Regions from separate parts of the Bacillus sp. SCT118 genome, predicted to be linked through region 4. Evidence: predicted binding sites of a transcription regulator. Region 4 holds the regulator's gene; each other region holds the start of a gene.

Region 1 (4,213 bases), 730 kb from region 4:
TAAACGAGCTGTCAGTAAGCTCTCCTGTATGTTTATCGAGCACCATCAGCCTTGAAGCATCACGCTGCTCCAACGGTACTTGTGCAATTAAACGTTCTGGTAGTTCAAAATCAAATAAATCGACTTTCATGATGATTTCACCTTTATTCTAGTCTTTTGTTATTTCATTCTGCCAAAAAGATTAAGCAAAATTGATAATACCACACTTATAATAATACAAATGACAACCGGGAAGAAAAACGTGACATTTCCTTTTTTTACAAAAATATCTCCCGGCATCTTGCCGACAAAATGCAAAACTGCTCCGATAATAAGCAAAACAGCACCAAGAATCATAATGATCTTAGGAAATTCAGTCATATCGGGGAGCCTCCATTTGGAAATGATGATAAACGGCCGGTGTCACGATCCTTCCACGCGGCGTTCTTTGTATAAATCCAATTTGCAGCAGATATGGTTCATATACGTCTTCAATCGTATGCGATTCCTCGCCGATGGTAGCTGAAATCGTATCAAGGCCTACTGGGCCGCCGTTGAATTTTTCGATCATGCCCATCAGCAGCTTATGATCAATATGATCCAAACCGAGGCGGTCAACCTGAAGCCGCTCCAGCGCATTCTGAGAAATGTCTTCCGTAATCCTGCTGTCACCCAGCACTTGGGCGAAATCGCGCACCCTTCTCAGCAGGCGGTTCGCCACGCGGGGCGTCCCTCTCGATCTTCTTGCAATTTCAAGAGCCGACGGTTTATCAATCTCAACCTCGAATACATCAGCGGTTCTTGTGACAATATCCGCCAGTTCTTCTTGTGTATAGTACTCAAGGCGAGACATCACGCCGAATCTGTCTCTTAAAGGAGCCGTCAAAAGCCCCACCCTCGTCGTGGCTCCCACCAGCGTAAAAGGCGGAAGGTCGAGCCGAACCGAGCGGGCAGATGGGCCTTTGCCAATCACAATGTCCAGGCAAAAGTCTTCCATTGCAGGATAAAGCACCTCTTCGATCGATCTGTGCAGCCTATGTATTTCATCAATAAATAATACATCTCCCGGTTCCAGCGCCGTTAATATAGCAGCCAAATCACCAGGCCTTTCAATCGCAGGCCCTGATGTCGTCCGCAATTCCACTCCCATTTCATTGGCTACAATGGAAGCAAGCGTTGTTTTTCCGAGTCCGGGCGGCCCGTACAGAAGAACATGATCCAGCGTCTCCTGTCTCATTTTCGCCGCATCTATAAACACGCGCAAATTTTCTTTTACCTTATGCTGCCCGATATACTGTGCCAGATTTTGCGGCCTCAGGCTTTGCTCTATCACTGATTCATGGTTGTCTGCTTCACTTGAGACGAGCCGTTCATCCATGAACATCACCTTACTTTAATAGTTTTTGTAATGCTTTTTTCACATATTGGTCTGTTGTCAGCCCAATTTCTTCTTTAAGGTGAGGAAGCACCTTTTTGATTTCTTTTTCAGCATATCCGAGAACCCTGAGGGCTTCAAGTGCTTCTTCAAGAGCCGTTTCCGCTGTTTGCTTTTCAAGCCTTTCTTCATGATTAAACAGATTTTCAATCATTTCAGGCACAACATCTGCCAGCTTTCCTTTTAAATCTAGAATAATCTGGCGTGCGGTTTTCTTTCCTACTCCAGGAAACTTGACCAAAAAAGCTTCATCCTCATTTTCAATTGCTTGGATGACCGCTCCGGGATCACCCGAGCCCAAGATGGCAAGTGCTCCTTTCGGGCCAATTCCGGTCACGTTTAACAGCTTTGTAAAGAGCGCCTTCTCCTCTCTTGTTGAAAAACCGTAAAGCGAAAAAGCATCCTCTCTGATATGATGGTATGTAAAAATCGTTTCTTGGCTTCTCTCCTTATATATAAACGGATTCGGCGTGAAAATCTGATAGCCGATGCCGCCGTTCTCTATGACAATATATTGGGGAGATACATAATCAATCGTCCCTTTAACAAATTCAATCACGCAAATTCACCTCTTTGACTGTTCTTCATTGTACCATAAAAACAGCCAAAGTCTTATAGAAAAGTTAACATATGTTCGCTTCTCTCTCATTCTTTCACGAAAAAAAAGACATGAATACATGTCTTCAATCAGCGGACGCTACCCGCTGTATGTCTTCATATGTTCGATGACATCCTCAAACTCCGCTTTTGTCCGAAATGGAATGCCTTTCAGCAGATTTTTTTGCATATGGCTTTCCAGCCTTTCTAAATCAATTTGAAAAAAAGACTGAATTGGTTCGGAAGCTGGCTCAGGCCGCCCATGAAAAGTGGAAATCACTCCATTATCCGATACACCGATATACCCGTTGACCTTGCTGAGCGGAGAAATATCGTCCATTTGCTTCCGGAAGAGCACATATCCCTTTTTTTGTTCCACAAGCGTCCATCCGGCATAAGCTGCCCAAAAATCATCCATAGAAAACACTTTTTCATGCTTATGCTCAATGCTGACATCGCCGTCCAAATACACCTTTTCAAGCTGCACATGCACCTGCAGCGGCTCATAGTGCTCCACTTCCGCGCCAAGTGCGCGGGAAGGAGCTCCTATTAAAAATACTGCCGCTGAGCAAAGAATGCCCAGCAAAAGATACGCCGTGCTGAATCGTTTCACCCTCTACACCTCTTTGCACACGTTTATGATTAGTTTGACCAAAGAGGCTACTGCTTAACCGTTTTATCAAAATTTGTCTGCACATTTTCCCTGACAAACCGTTCCTCCGTATACACACCTGTGCTTTGCTCAGAAATTGTCAAGAATCGCGTCAGAAAGGCACTGAAAAAATACAATGCCGCAAAGATCCAAATCACGCCGCCTGCACCGAGCGGCCCAATGAAAAGACTCACGATGCCCGGCGCGATAAACGCACATAAACCAGATCCCAAATTCAACACTGACATGGCAGCACCTTTATTATCAGGTGCAAGCGTCGGCAAAAGCGCGCTTAATGGAACGTACCCTGCTAAAGCCGCGCCGTAGCAGCAGGCGATAATCATGAGCACCCAATACTGATGCCCGATCAGCTGAGGCGTGTAATACAGCGCCAGCGTAAAAATACCGCATCCGACACCGCCAAACCACATGACCGTATTGCGCCAGCCAAGTCTATCTCCGACTGCACCGAAAATGATATTAAACACAATATTCACAAAAAACAGCGTCCCCCATATTTGCAGCCATTCCGAAACCGAATACCCGTATCGTGCTAAATAAGTAGGAAGAAAGATGGCAAATCCAAATTGTCCTATCGCATTAATCGTCTTGACCACTCCGCCGATGCCTACCTTTGGGTTTTCAAACATAATCGTAAATGCCTTCGACAGTTCTTTCCATTTCGGCTGATCTTGTTTTTGTATCGGAGTAAATTTATCTTTGTTAAAAAATAAGGCAAGAATTCCGCCTGCCGCCACAAACAGTAAAGCGCTCCAAAGCGTATTGATTTCTCCAAAGGCCGGAACTGCATAGCTGGAATAGAACGGGCCGAGCACGTTAAGGCCGCACGTAAACATAAACCAAAACCAGCCGACGGCTTTGCCGAGAATATTTTGAGAGGTGCTGTATGACACCCATACGAGAAAAGAGTATGCAAACAGCGGATATCCCAAGCCTCTAAGAGCATAGCTGCCCAAGAGAGCCGGATAATACATATGAGGAATCGCCCAGCCGATAAAAGCGGCCGAACCGAGGATAAATGCAAGCAATCCGACAGTCATCGTTTTTCTCGGCCCCCAAGTTTGGACAAACGTTCCTGAAAGCCAAGCTGAGATGGTGACAGCAATGCCGTACATGGTAAATAACGATGCGGATTGCTGCATACTGAGACCATGATCAACGAGAAAAGGAGACAGCCAGCCTTGCTCGAGGCCGTCTCCAACCATAAAGATGACAACGCCAATATAACCCCAAACCATGTGAGAAGGAATTCCGATTTTGTTCAAAACATTTCCTTTAGCATGTACTGTATTCATTTTCTCCACCGCCTACTTAAAGTATCAATGGAGTATATACCCAAGCTTGCTGAATTGTAATCCTGTTAGATTAAAAAGCGATTTTTTCAGTGTGCTCAATGCTGACAGGCATGCCAAAAGCAAGCGATTGCTGTGCTGCTCTGGCGATCCTTCCGGCCTGTAAACCGTCATTGCCGGTGCAGGGAGTCTCCTGGTTTGTGCCGATCGCTTCTGCAAAACGGAGAATCTCCTCCT
Region 2 (4,213 bases), 400 kb from region 4:
CCCGAAATAAGTGCCTTTTAATCCTGGTTTTGCAATCTGGTCTACATACAAATCCATCATAGAGAATAAAAGAACTTCGCCGATTGTAAATGTGATGACAATCATCACAATTGATGGAACACCGTGCGATACGGTGAAAATGGCCATGCTGATACTAACCATCACATTACCGAGCATCAGAGAACAAAGCGGCGAAAACCGTTTTGCAAAATGGACAATGGGAAATTGCGTCGCCAACACAACGATTGCGTTTAATGTCAGCATCAGCCCATACAGCTTCGTTCCATTGCTGATCAAGGGGTTCTGTGCCATATACTGAGGGAATGTGGAACTGAATTGTGAGTAGCCGAAGGTGCATAGCGTAATGCCGACCAAAGCAATGGTAAAAAGATAATCCTTTTGCGTGACCATAAACGCTTCCCGCACGCTCATATTTCGGGACTGGGCTGGTGCTGATAAGGATGGATGTTTTTTAAATTGGAGGGCAAGCACAATTCCGTATAGTCCGTAAATGACTGCAGGCACCAAAAAGGGCGTAGTCGATTGCGATGAGCCGAAATATAGGCCAAGCACAGGTCCGAAGACAACGCCGATATTAATAGCTGCATAGCGTAAATTAAAAACTAGCAGTCTCGTTTTTTCTTCTGTCATATCAGACAGCAAGGCCTTTGAAGCGGGCTCAAACAGTGATTTGCAAAGACCGTTTAATGCGTTAACTACAAAAAACACCCAGAGATGAGATGCCGCCGCAAAGCCTGCAAATACCAGCATCCATCCGAAAATCGATACAAGCATCATGTTTTTTCTGCCGAATTTATCTGAGATATATCCGCCGTAAAAGCTTGCGAGGATGCCGACTGATGAGCTCGCGGCAATGACCAGCCCTGCATAGGAAGCTGATGCGCCTTGGACGGCTGTCAAATAAATCGCTAAAAAAGGAATGCTCATCGATGTTGCCATTCTGCCGAAAATGGTTCCGATTATAATTGTCCAGCTGATCGGGTGGATATCTTTCCATTTCTTCATGAATTATATTCTCTCCTGTCTATCATATATGAAAAAATTTCCTTCTCCAATAGATCATTCAAAATATTTCGTTTTTGACATGTAGTATGCCTGATTGTATGGATGGCAATATACTATGCGTTGAGGATGCGTGTGGCTGACGGGGTTTACATCTTGAAATTGAAGAAGGAAAATGACGGGATGTCCGATGAAAAGCAAAGCGATTGGTCTGTGAGAGTGTGTTAGTTTAAGCCGCCAGGACGTAGATCATATCGGCAGTGAAACCGGCTATGAGATCAAGATGTAAGCTGAAAACCGATGGACCGCATGACAGAACAAGAGAGCACATCTCTTCGAAAAAGTGTATACGCGTGATCATGGACAGCTTATTCCGTTTTGCGCGAACATTGAGGGAAATTTTATGGGCCATATGAATCTATGGAGCGTGAGAAAATCCTGCTTTTTCTGTAAGCCTGAGACTGTTTATTTGTTTCAGGCGGTGTTTTCAAAGGGAAGCCGCATCAGCGGCTGAAAGAACTGACAGTCATGCGTTTAAGAGAACAGGCCTTGGTTTGTGACATAGTCATAAATGATATCTTCTATATGCGCATGCAAATCCTCATCTGGTTCTTCATTCCGTCTCTCTTGTAGAGCCGCTTTCAGGCTTTGTTTTTCATACGGGCTTAACGGATCTATAGCAACGTTTCTGCCGTATTGCCGCAATGCCTGTTCCATCATTTTTTCGACAAATTTCTCCATCATGACTCTCCTATCCTTATGCTTCGCTTTTATTCTACTAAATGTTTTTCTTCTCTCAAACCCTTGGATCATATTTTCTGTCAGACAAGAATCATTTACCAGTATAAAACGAACATACTTTCGCATATAATGAAAAACGAACATAAGTTCTTTTTAGAGGTGTGTATGATGAAAGAAAAAGTGATTTTTCTCGTTGACATGCAATCGTTTTATGCATCTGTAGAGAAAGCGGAAAATCCACATTTGAAAAATAGGCCCGTCATTGTTTCGGGTGACCCTGAAAAAAGGGGCGGAGTCGTATTGGCTGCCTGCCCGCTGGCGAAACAAAAGGGTGTGGTGAATGCTTCACGGCTGTGGGAGGCGCAGGAAAAGTGTCCTGAGGCTGTTGTGCTCCGGCCGCGTATGCAACGGTATATTGATGTATCACTGCAAATTACGGCCATTCTAGAGGAGTATACAGACCTTGTGGAGCCTTATTCTATCGATGAACAGTTCATGGACATTACAGGCAGCCAGAAGCTGTTTGGGACGCCGATGGAGATCGCGAAAAGCATTCAGGGCAGAATCATGCGGGAGATCGGCGTTTATGCACGGGTCGGAATCGGCCCTAACAAAGCGCTGGCCAAAATTGCGTGTGACAATTTTGCAAAAAAGAATACGAACGGTATTTTTACCTTAACGAAAGAAAATATGAAAACCGAAATGTGGCCGCTCCCGGTGGGCAGCATGTTTGGCGTCGGGAGCCGCATGAAGCATCATTTAAATCGAATGGGCATCAGCACGATCGGCGGGCTCGCGGCTTTTCCGCTCGATCTTTTAAAAAAGAAATGGGGCATTAACGGCCACGTGCTGTGGATGACGGCAAACGGAATCGACTATTCCCCTGTGTCAACTTCGTCTCTGGACGGGCAAAAGGCGATAGGCCATGGAATGACTCTCCCGAGAGACTACGAACACTTTGACAAAGAAATCAAGGTCGTATTGCTTGAGCTGAGTGAAGAAGTGTGCAGGCGAAGCCGAAACGCCGGGGTCATGGGGCAGACGGTGTCAGTGAGCTGCCGGGGTGCTGATTTTGATTGGCCGACGGGCTTCAACCGGCAAGTGAAGCTGGCAGAGCCGACTAATTCTACGCAGGATGTATATGAGGCTGTACGCCGGCTGTTTCTTACATTTTGGGACGGGAAACCTGTCCGCCGTCTCGGTGTCAATCTGTCTCAGCTCTCATCTGATGACATATGGCAGCTCAATTTATTTCAGGATTATGCAAAGAAAATGAGCCTAGGCTATGTGATGGACGGCATTAAAAATCGATTCGGCGACACAGCAATCATCAGGGCGGCGTCACTGACAGCGGCAGGCCAGGCATTTGAACGTGCGGCTAAAATAGGGGGGCATTATAAATGAACGATCATTTAAAAAGGGGCAACCTGCTGTGGGAAGGGAGCAGGATGTTTCTGCCGGAACATAAGCAAAGCCTGCTGGAGAGAAAGCGACTTAAACAGAAGCTGCAAAAGCCGATCCTTGACCCCGATAAGCTGGAAGAGATGAATCAAACGCTTTGCGCCGCGATGGAGTTCGCTCAGGATATCACTGTCAGCTGCTTTCAGGACGGTGAGATTGTCCGCTGCACCGGGAAGATCTGCCGGTATGAAGAGTTTGAAAAAGCAGTATGGATAAAAGGAGACGAGGATCAGCTTTATAAGCTGAGACTTGATCAAGTGCTTGATATTGTGCTGTAAAGTCTCTCCTCCTGCTTGGGGGAGAAATAGGCTAAAATGATGAAACATTGTTCCCTCGGCAGTCTGGAAACGTATGATAAAGGAAAGAAGGCATTTACAATTCCAGCCAGGCAAAATATAATTTTTATATTGTGAGAAAAAGAGCTGACATTCGTTTTGCCAGACGGAGGGAGATCAAATCGTAATGGATATTCGAACAATCACGTCTTCAGATTATGAAATGGTAACGTCTGTACTGAATGAATGGTGGGGCGGCAGACAGCTGAAAGAAAAATTGCCGAGACTATTTTTTGAGCATTTTCAGGACACAAGCTTTATTACATCCGAACATAACAGCATGACGGGATTTTTAATCGGATTTCAATCGCAATCGGATTCTGAAACGGCGTACATTCATTTTTCCGGTGTGCATCCAGATTTCAGAAAAATGCAAATTGGGAAACAATTGTATGATGTATTTATCGAAACAGTAAAACAAAGAGGCTGCACCCGGGTAAAGTGCGTCACTTCACCTGTGAATAAGGTATCAATCGCATATCACACAAAATTGGGGTTTGATATTGAAAAGGGCACCAAGACGGTAAATGGCATCTCAGTGTTTGCAAACTATGATGGCCCAGGCCAAGACAGGGTACTGTTTGTCAAAAACATATGAGGGGGAAATATGATGAATTTTTTATCAAAAACACCTGAGCCTCCTTACTATGCAG
Region 3 (4,213 bases), 600 kb from region 4:
GGCGGCAGAATTGAGCCTGGCGTCAGTGAACTGGTGCGGGCATTTTCTGATCGATGTTCCATCTATTTGTTTGAGGGTCTAAAGCAGCGAAACAACCGTTCCTTGCATCTCACTAGCATTCGTTTTGATGAGCCGCTGGCTTTAGAAAAAGTGAATGCCCACCATTACGCATTAGCGTTTCACGGGTATTATGATCCGAAAATCCCGCATACATTGGTCGGCGGGGCGGATCGTAAAAAAGCCAAGCTCATTTGTGAGCGTCTGAATGAAGCGGGTTTTAGCGCCGAGCTCACTAATGAGAAAGACCGCCTGGCAGGTGTACACCCAAACAATATTGTCAATCGGACGAAAAGAGAAATGGGACTGCAATTGGAGGTAAGCACGGCGCAGCGAAACGCGCTATTCCGCAATTTTGGGTGCCGTGATAAAAGCTACATACAAAACGATTTGTTTGATCGATATGTGGAAGCCGTCAAGCTTGGCTTTTATAAATAAAACTAGACGGGACCTGCACGGTGGGCCTATTCCTTCATACGCTGGGGTTGTGCGAAAGTGTGGGGAGGAATGATTCATGTTTTATCATATAAAAGAGCTTCAATATCAAGCAAAGCCAGCTCATCCCGATCCGGTTTATGCGAAAAAACTTCAAGAGGTGCTCGGCGGCCAATTCGGTGAAATTAGCGTCATGATGCAGTATTTGTTTCAAGGGTTTAACTGCAGGGCGGATGCTAAGTATAAAGATTTGTTATATGATGTGGGGACCGAAGAGATTGGGCACGTAGAAATGCTGGCAACGATGATTTCCAGGCTTCTGGACAATGCACCCGCGGATGTACAGGAGGATGCTTATAAAAGCAATCCCGCTATCGCAGCAGTCATGTCAGGGATGAATCCTCAGCACGCGATTGTGTCCGGATTGGGGGCGATGGCATCAGATAGTGAGGGCTATCCGTGGAATGCAAAATACATTATCTCAAGCGGAAACCTGCTGGCCGATTTTCGCGCTAACTTAAATGCGGAGGCCCAAGGACGCCTTCAGGTGACACGGCTTTATGCCATGACCGATGATCCAGGGGTAAGAGATATGCTGTCATTTTTGATTGCAAGGGATACCTATCATCAAAATATGTGGTACGCGGCCATTAAAGAGCTGGAGGAAAGAGAACGGGATATTGTCGTCCCGACGACGTTTCCGCGTGAGCTCGAAAAGCAGGAAGTCTCCTATGACCTGTTTAACTTTTCCAGGGGGGATGAAAGCTCACAAGGAAGATGGGCACATGGGGAAGCCTTTGACGGCCGGGGTGAATTCAGGTATATCCCGGCTCCGATTGCGTTCGCATCTGCGCCTCATCTTAAACCGGCGCCCATGTGGCTGCATAATACAGTTCCCCCAATGTCGAAATGTTAGGTTCTCTTCTGGGCTGAGGAATATATCCTTAGCCCGTATTTGATCAGATGTTTTTGCCAATATGATATAACGCTTTTTCCTCAGCAACATGCAAGTGCTGCTGATCGCCTTCCTCGTACGCATGTGGCCGCTTGTGGGATAATAAATAAGCGAGCCGCTTCTGAAATTGAATACCTGCTTTACGCCGTTCAAACATGTCAAGCCTTTTATCAGCAAATTCCTTTGTTACCCGGAATACCGCCGAAATTGTGGCGAGTGCCTGGCTTCTCCATTGCGGCAGTTCCATCTGCAACAGCATAAAGGTTGGCACACAGAAGTGGTACATAAATTGATTTGCCTGAAATTCCTGAAGCTCTCTGAAGAGCTTGTTCATCTGAAAATGATTGCCTGCATGCTTTAACACGTGGCACAGCTCATGGCCAAAATCCTCCCATTGCTCTTCCCGTGACTTTTTTTGGTTCAATACGATACTGTACATGCCGTCGTATTTCACCATCATGCTCCCCATATCCTCAAAATGCACCCAAATATCCAGATCCTTTGCGATTTTCAGCATGTCAATGTGATGAGGGGATGTGATGCCCAGCCGGCCGTATAAATTTTTAACGTATTCCTCCAGATGTGATAAGTAATCGCCCAATTGAATACTCCCTTTCGAACATTTGTTCTGTTTTAGCGAGAAAGAAAAGCCCGTATAGGACTGGAAAGTAGTGTAGAAATCTTTCCCTTTTCTTTAAAAAATAAACACTTTTTTCTTTATATCGGTCTACTTTTTATATGTTTTAGAGAACAGAGAACGATTTATTTATTTTTCGGTTTGCGGTTTTTCTCTTTTTCTTTTAAATAGTTGATAAATTCGATGGCCTGCTGTTTGCTTTCTGGGGAAAAATCCTGCATATCGCGGTATGCAAGCTGCAGGTCCGGATCTGAGAACATATCGTCATCGGATTTTTTGTCTTTTCCCGTTAATAAGTAATCAGTCGTTACTTGAAAGTAATCAGCCAGCTTTTGGAGTGTGTCGTAATCAGGTTCGCTTCGCCCGTTTTCATAGTGGGAATATCGTGCCCGTGACACACCGATGTGTGATGCGATTTCTTCCTGTGTCCTTTTCCCTCTGAGACTCTTCAATCTGCCGCCTATCATACTATGACCTCTCTTTTTTAAACTCCCTAAGTTACTTATGATTATAGATACAATATGTATCAAAATAAAGTTATGATAAAAAAAGTATCAAAAATAACTTGATGATACAGTTTGTATCGTTTATACTTGGTAACATCCGATACAAAATGTATCAAAAAAAGATCAGGAGAGTGATCACATGTATCCGATCCAAATCGTTTTTAGTGAAAATCCCATAGATCAGCGCCATCTCGTACAATCCGGCGGCACCATTTCGTTCACCGCTTGCGGACTTCCGGTGTTTCACTTTGAAACGCAGGAACAGTTTCAAGCATACATGATGTTAAAAGGAGAAGCGGCGTACAATGAAAAACGATAAAAGCTATCCTTTTCCGACGTATTCAGGGTTACTGAATTCAGAACATTATGACAAAATTGGCCCGGCGCTATGGCTGTTTCTCTGGTTTATCAGCTCAACAACAAAAGAAACCGAAAAAGACGGCGTAAGCTGGGGCATCGTCCTTGGCCATAAGCCGTTAAAAGCGAGAGAAATGGCGGCAGTCTTCGGCGTAAGTGAAAAAACCGTCAGAAGATGGCTGGAGCTTCTCGAAAACCATGATTACATAAAGGCCGTCCGTGCGCCATACGGACTGATGATTTCGGTAAAGCATTCCAAAAAATTCAGCTTCAGATCGGACAATACTGTACACGGGAGTCTAAAAGAACGGCCATTTTCGCCGCAGACACCGGACACAAACGACCGTACAGATATAGATAAAACAAACAAATATACTGCTGCTGATGATGCAGTGGATCACATTGCGAAGCGGTTTACACAATTACGGTCGGCTCAAGAAGGACGCACCGTGTATCCTTCCTCAAGAGATTATCAAGCCATCGCCCGCATTGTTGCCATCGGCGTTCCTGTCACGCAAACAATCAAATGGCTTGAAGAATGCTTTCAGGCTTTTGAAAACCGGCGGACCGCCGCTTCTGAAACAATCAAGGCTTTTCGCTACTGCTCGAAATTCATTGAAGATCGATTTTTCGCGCAGCAAGCCAAAAAGAATGCCGCAATTCAGAATGAGAGGATGAAAAAACATGACAAAACGAACAATCGAACAGATTTTGGACGAGCTGAGAAGAGGGAGACGTCCATTACTGGTGGACAAACCGGCCGAATCAGACGTAAGTAGGTATGATTGCCTACGCTGCAAGGATCAGGGAGGTTATCTCGTCAGGCAGAATGGCCTGGAAGTTTGGACGATGTGCAGCTGCATGGCAGAACGGAAAGTGAAGCGGCTGCTGGGTGCAAGTGAGATTACCCACGCTTTCAGACAGCTGGGCTTCAAGGAATTCCGCACGGAGGGAAAGCCGCAGGCCATAAAAGACGCATTTGAGTGTACAAAAGAGTATGTTGCCGATTATGAACAAATCAAGGATTGCCGAAAAAACAGCATTGCTCTTTTAGGACAGCCTGGATCAGGGAAAACACACCTTTTGACTGCCGCTGCCAACGAATTAATGAGAACATGCTATGTGCCTGTCATTTATTTTCCGTTCGTGGAAGGCTTTACTGATCTGAAAAATGATTTTGCCCTATTAGAAGCGAAGCTGAACCGGATGAAGCAGGCGGATGTGCTGTTCATTGATGATCTGTTTAAACCGGTTAACGGCAAACCC
Region 4 (4,213 bases):
TATTCCTCTTATATTAGTGAAGTTTGTTATTTCTTTGTTCTCTTTTTAGCTTTTCCGGTGTTACATCATTGCCTTCTGGGTCAATGATTTTCACACTTTTTAACGTGTTCTTCATAGAAGAACGAAAACCTTTCAAGTACTCTTGACGGAGCTTTTGCTGTTCGGCTTTTTCTTCTTCTGTAATAACGCCAGCTTTAGCTTTGGCAGCAAGCTCATTAATTCTGGCAATTTTCGCGTTTGAAATCATGTTAAACTCCTTTATTGCATTTTGTCTATATAGTACTAGATCAAAAAAAGTTTTACAACTGATTCACTCTGCTGTCTCTTCATTCTCTATGTATTCCTGAAAACGCCGGTGAACGGTTGCTTTAGAGACATCATAGCCAAACCCTCTTAGGGTAGCCGCGATTTCAGCAAACGTCAGTTTATTCGCTCTTAGGCGGACGATCTCAGAGATTGGCACCTCTATTTTTTCTTTTCCACTGTTCTCATGTTGGTTTTTTAAGTTTTTTTGCGGTTTAAAACCGTTTTTTACTGCACGCTTCATTCCCCGTCTGATTTTCATGTTGTGAATCTTTCGCTGATACTCTTCCACAATGCTGACGATTTCCAAGACCATTGAGTCAGCCTCCGATAACTCCAGTTCACCTCTGTGAGCCGTTGTATAGACTTTCACACCTTCTCTGTAAATACAATGAAGCAGTGCGATTTTTGCGTTTCCCCGCCCGAGCCTTGTCTCGTCTTGAACCAAAATGACATCAATTCCAGCGTTCTTAATCTCATCAAGCAGCTCAAATACACCATCCCGATCCATTTCATATCCGCTGGCTTTTTCTGAAATCACTTTGACCACTTCCATGCCGTTCTCCGCTGCAATGGCCGTAAGCTCCTCCTCCTGCCGCTTTAATGACGTTTCCTGCTGTTCTTTATTTGTGCTTACACGGGCATAAATGAGTGCTTTCATTTTATCTCTCTTTCCTCTCTATCTTACAGTTGCCAATTCATATGCATCCTGATGCTTCTTTTTCAATGGGATCACTAACTCATCACCCGGCTGGATATCAGATGTCTGTAGTTGATTTTTATCAGCTACCCATTCAATAAAATCATTTTTGTTTATCTTTTTTGTATCTGCTACCTGATCAGCAATTGACCAAAGTGTGTCGCCTTGCTGGACTTCTATTTTAACATACTGATTAAGCTCCTGGCCGCTGCTTGTATATGACAGCATAAGGATAACCGCGCTCAAAATCACTGTGAACAGACCGACAAAAATAATAGATTCTTTACTCATGATCATAACCCCCAACAGGAATGTTTGTTCGCATTTTTATAATTTCAGTATATACGAACAAACGTTTCTGTCAATTGTTTTTTCGAACCTATGTTTGTACTGTAAGGAAAATCATGCTATAATCTTCTTAAAATCGACGTTTTGAGGTGCGAAAAATGACGAAGCTATCAAAAAGGCAACTTGATATCCTCCGTTTTATTAAAGCAGAGGTTAAATCAAAAGGATATCCGCCTTCCGTTAGAGAGATCGGAGAGGCTGTCGGGCTTGCGTCCAGCTCTACTGTCCACGGCCATTTGGCCCGCTTGGAAACAAAAGGACTGATCAGACGGGATCCGACAAAACCAAGAGCAATAGAAATTCTTGATGAAGAAGTAGACATTCCGCAAAGCCAGGTCGTTAATGTACCGGTCATCGGGAAAGTCACGGCGGGATCTCCTATTACAGCAGTAGAAAATATTGAAGAATATTTTCCGCTCCCTGACCGCATGGTTCCTCCAGACGAGCATGTATTTATGCTGGAGATTATGGGAGACAGTATGATAGATGCCGGTATTCTCGATAAGGACTATGTCATCGTTAAACAGCAAAACACAGCGAACAATGGGGAAATTGTAGTTGCGATGACAGAAGATGATGAAGCAACTGTAAAACGATTCTATAAAGAGGATACCCACATTCGCTTGCAGCCTGAGAACCCAACGATGGAACCTATCATTTTGCAGAATGTCAGCATTCTAGGGAAAGTGATTGGCGTGTTCAGAACCGTCCATTAATCTATTGATCTATCAGATGCATGAAATAACCCCCTCTTCCTTTACGGAGAGGGGGTTTGTTGTTCAAAAAAAGCAGGCTCGCCCTGACTTTTGGGTGCGAGCCTGAATAGGAGGAAAAAGAACATCATGTTTACACCATAATTATCCACCAAAAGATTGTTGAAGTCAAGAAATTTTCTTTCCTTCAGGAAACTTTTATCAAAATATGAACGTTTAGAATATTAGACGCTATCTTCTTAAAAACGTTTCATTTTTTAGGTCGTGGAAGGATGCGGTTTCATATTTATTAAGGGGCGAGGCAATTGAAATATAATGAAAATTTAGTACACAGTTTAATTAGTTCATATTTCTGTTAAAACAGCTCGCTTTCTTCATATAAAATGTAATGTGTATTTCAATTTCACCTTCACCCAATCACTTGTGCAGTTCAAAAGATATGGCATCGTTGAACAAGTCGGGTAGAAACCTTCCCCAAACATAAAGTCTCCCCCAACACCCTTCTTTCAATTTAACCTTATATGAAATATGGTTGTGATATCAAAAGGCCGTTTCATCATAAAAGTGCATATGCGTTTTTTCTTGTTTGTAATATCGAAGCCTGTCTTGAAGGGTTCCGGTATGAAATTCAAATTTGTGGCCGTCAGGGTCGGTAAAATAAATTGATTTTCGATCGCGTTCATCTCGTTCTCTGCCAGGCAAAATATTGACATGTTGTCTTTTTAATTTAGCTGACACCTCCTCAAATTCATGATCTTCAATTGTAAAAGCAATATGGGTATAAGAAAGCTTAATGTCATTTCTCGGGATGTCTGGTTCTTCATTAAGAGCTAGCCAGATGCCGTTCATATCAAAATATGCAGTTGTTCTTCCCTTTACCAATAGCTTTGCACCAAACACTTTTTGATAAAAATCAATCGATGTATCCAAATGCGAAACTGAAAATAGCAAGTGATTGATTCCTTTTATCTCCACAAATCATTCCCCCCTTGAAAGCTGATCATCCACATATACGACTTTTTCATAAGAAAGTTTCATACAGCTGAAAAAAATACCAGTGTAAACAAAAACGGACTGTTTAAAATAGTAACATGACATTATGAATGGTTTTGAATTGCATTATTTATCACTTGTTTACGCCCAAGAATTTCCTTCAAAAAATAACAATTTAGGTGGTCAAATGAAACATATCATTGCGCTTGCTTCAAAGATTGCTTTCACTCTCGCCCTTTTATATGTGATTTTGGACAGAGTCTATCACGCATCCTTTTTAAGTGTGATGTTTATTGCACTTTTCTTAGGTTTTGTTTCTTATCTTTCTGGTGACATGCTCGTCTTACCCAGAACAAACAATATTACAGCTTCATTGGCTGACTTTGGCCTTTCATTCGTTATTCTTTGGGTATTTGTTTTAACCCAAACAAGAAACGATTTCTCACCATTTGGAGCAGCTCTCCTTTCTGCTGCCTGTCTTACTGTTTTTGAATACTTTTTTCATCGGTATTTACTGAAAAATGTACTTGATGAAAATTTCCGAAATGAACTGTCAGCGAGAGATAACACGTTGCAGTATCAAACGGAAGCCGCGGACGAGCTGTTTCCCGAAACGAATGAGAAGCATAAAGAATAGGAGGCTGTCTTATCGCCTCCTATTTTTCAGTAGCTATTTTTGAGAAAACGGAACATTACTTCTGTAAACTCATAAAACCTCTCATTTTGAGTAACAGCTCTGCTTTTTAAAGAAAAGATGCCGAACAAAGACTTTCGAAAGCCAGTGCTCATTTCTATCTGGATACTTAAACCTGTTTTTGATTTATTTGCAATGTTATTCGGACTAACGCCCGCATGTGGATGGTCCGTATTGAGCAATACAGCAGGAAAACCGGCATGCTGCAATTTCTCAACTAAATCCGCCGCTCTTACGCGATCTGTACCGCCGACTTCGATCTGCTGATCTTCTTCTGCGTACCCGTGTAATGAAATGACATATTCATGGTTTCCCGTCATTTTAAGGGCCCGAGGTTCATCAAAGTGCGTGCTCGTAATGTGCAGGACTGAGTTTCCTGCCGATTTTAAGCCTTCAAATAAATACATCGAGTACTCTTTGCTGAGCTCTCTCGCTACTTCACTTGTCCCGCCTTCAATACCT

Evidence for each region. The regulator LexA, encoded in region 4, represses DNA repair genes until DNA is damaged. The targets are predictions, from matches to a motif close to CGAACATATGTTCG.
Region 1: ruvA (Holliday junction branch migration protein RuvA) is a predicted target of LexA. The motif match lies at 2,038-2,051, and genes of this name have one in related genera.
Region 2: ACQVGT_RS09030 (DNA polymerase IV) is a predicted target of LexA. The motif match lies at 1,874-1,887, and genes of this name have one in related genera.
Region 3: ACQVGT_RS13980 (ImmA/IrrE family metallo-endopeptidase) is a predicted target of LexA. The motif match lies at 2,064-2,077, and genes of this name have one in related genera.

Annotation. Positions count from the first base shown of each region.
Region 1 covers NZ_CP191225.1:1,415,534-1,419,746, reverse strand. Annotated here, with positions in the region: gene queA (tRNA preQ1(34) S-adenosylmethionine ribosyltransferase-isomerase QueA) at 1-130, opposite strand, end outside; gene ACQVGT_RS07160 (DUF2905 domain-containing protein) at 160-360, opposite strand; gene ruvB (Holliday junction branch migration DNA helicase RuvB) at 353-1,357, opposite strand; gene ruvA (Holliday junction branch migration protein RuvA) at 1,368-1,973, opposite strand; gene bofC (sporulation cell-cell signaling protein BofC) at 2,112-2,624, opposite strand; gene ACQVGT_RS07140 (MFS transporter) at 2,672-3,979, opposite strand; gene iolG (inositol 2-dehydrogenase) at 4,050-4,213, opposite strand, start outside.
Region 2 covers NZ_CP191225.1:1,745,386-1,749,598, forward strand. Annotated here, with positions in the region: gene ACQVGT_RS09020 (MDR family MFS transporter) at 1-1,026, opposite strand, end outside; gene ACQVGT_RS09025 (YqzH family protein) at 1,558-1,764, opposite strand; gene ACQVGT_RS09030 (DNA polymerase IV) at 1,930-3,168, shown strand; gene ACQVGT_RS09035 (YolD-like family protein) at 3,165-3,503, shown strand; gene ACQVGT_RS09040 (GNAT family N-acetyltransferase) at 3,688-4,158, shown strand; gene ACQVGT_RS09045 (antibiotic biosynthesis monooxygenase family protein) at 4,168-4,213, shown strand, end outside.
Region 3 covers NZ_CP191225.1:2,742,608-2,746,820, reverse strand. Annotated here, with positions in the region: gene ACQVGT_RS13990 (poly-gamma-glutamate hydrolase family protein) at 1-495, shown strand, start outside; gene ACQVGT_RS13985 (manganese catalase) at 572-1,408, shown strand; gene ACQVGT_RS13980 (ImmA/IrrE family metallo-endopeptidase) at 1,452-2,048, opposite strand; gene xre (HTH-type transcriptional regulator Xre) at 2,210-2,551, opposite strand; gene ACQVGT_RS13970 (YjzJ family protein) at 2,730-2,909, shown strand; gene ACQVGT_RS13965 (hypothetical protein) at 2,896-3,726, shown strand; gene ACQVGT_RS13960 (ATP-binding protein) at 3,632-4,213, shown strand, end outside.
Region 4 covers NZ_CP191225.1:2,142,185-2,146,397, forward strand. Annotated here, with positions in the region: gene ACQVGT_RS11110 (DUF896 domain-containing protein) at 14-247, opposite strand; gene ACQVGT_RS11115 (YneB family resolvase-like protein) at 311-964, opposite strand; gene yneA (cell division suppressor protein YneA) at 983-1,300, opposite strand; gene lexA (transcriptional repressor LexA) at 1,450-2,067, shown strand; partial or broken gene ACQVGT_RS11130 (hypothetical protein) at 2,439-2,696, opposite strand; gene fosB (metallothiol transferase FosB) at 2,605-3,039, opposite strand; gene ACQVGT_RS11140 (YndM family protein) at 3,245-3,694, shown strand; gene pghL (gamma-polyglutamate hydrolase PghL) at 3,721-4,213, opposite strand, start outside.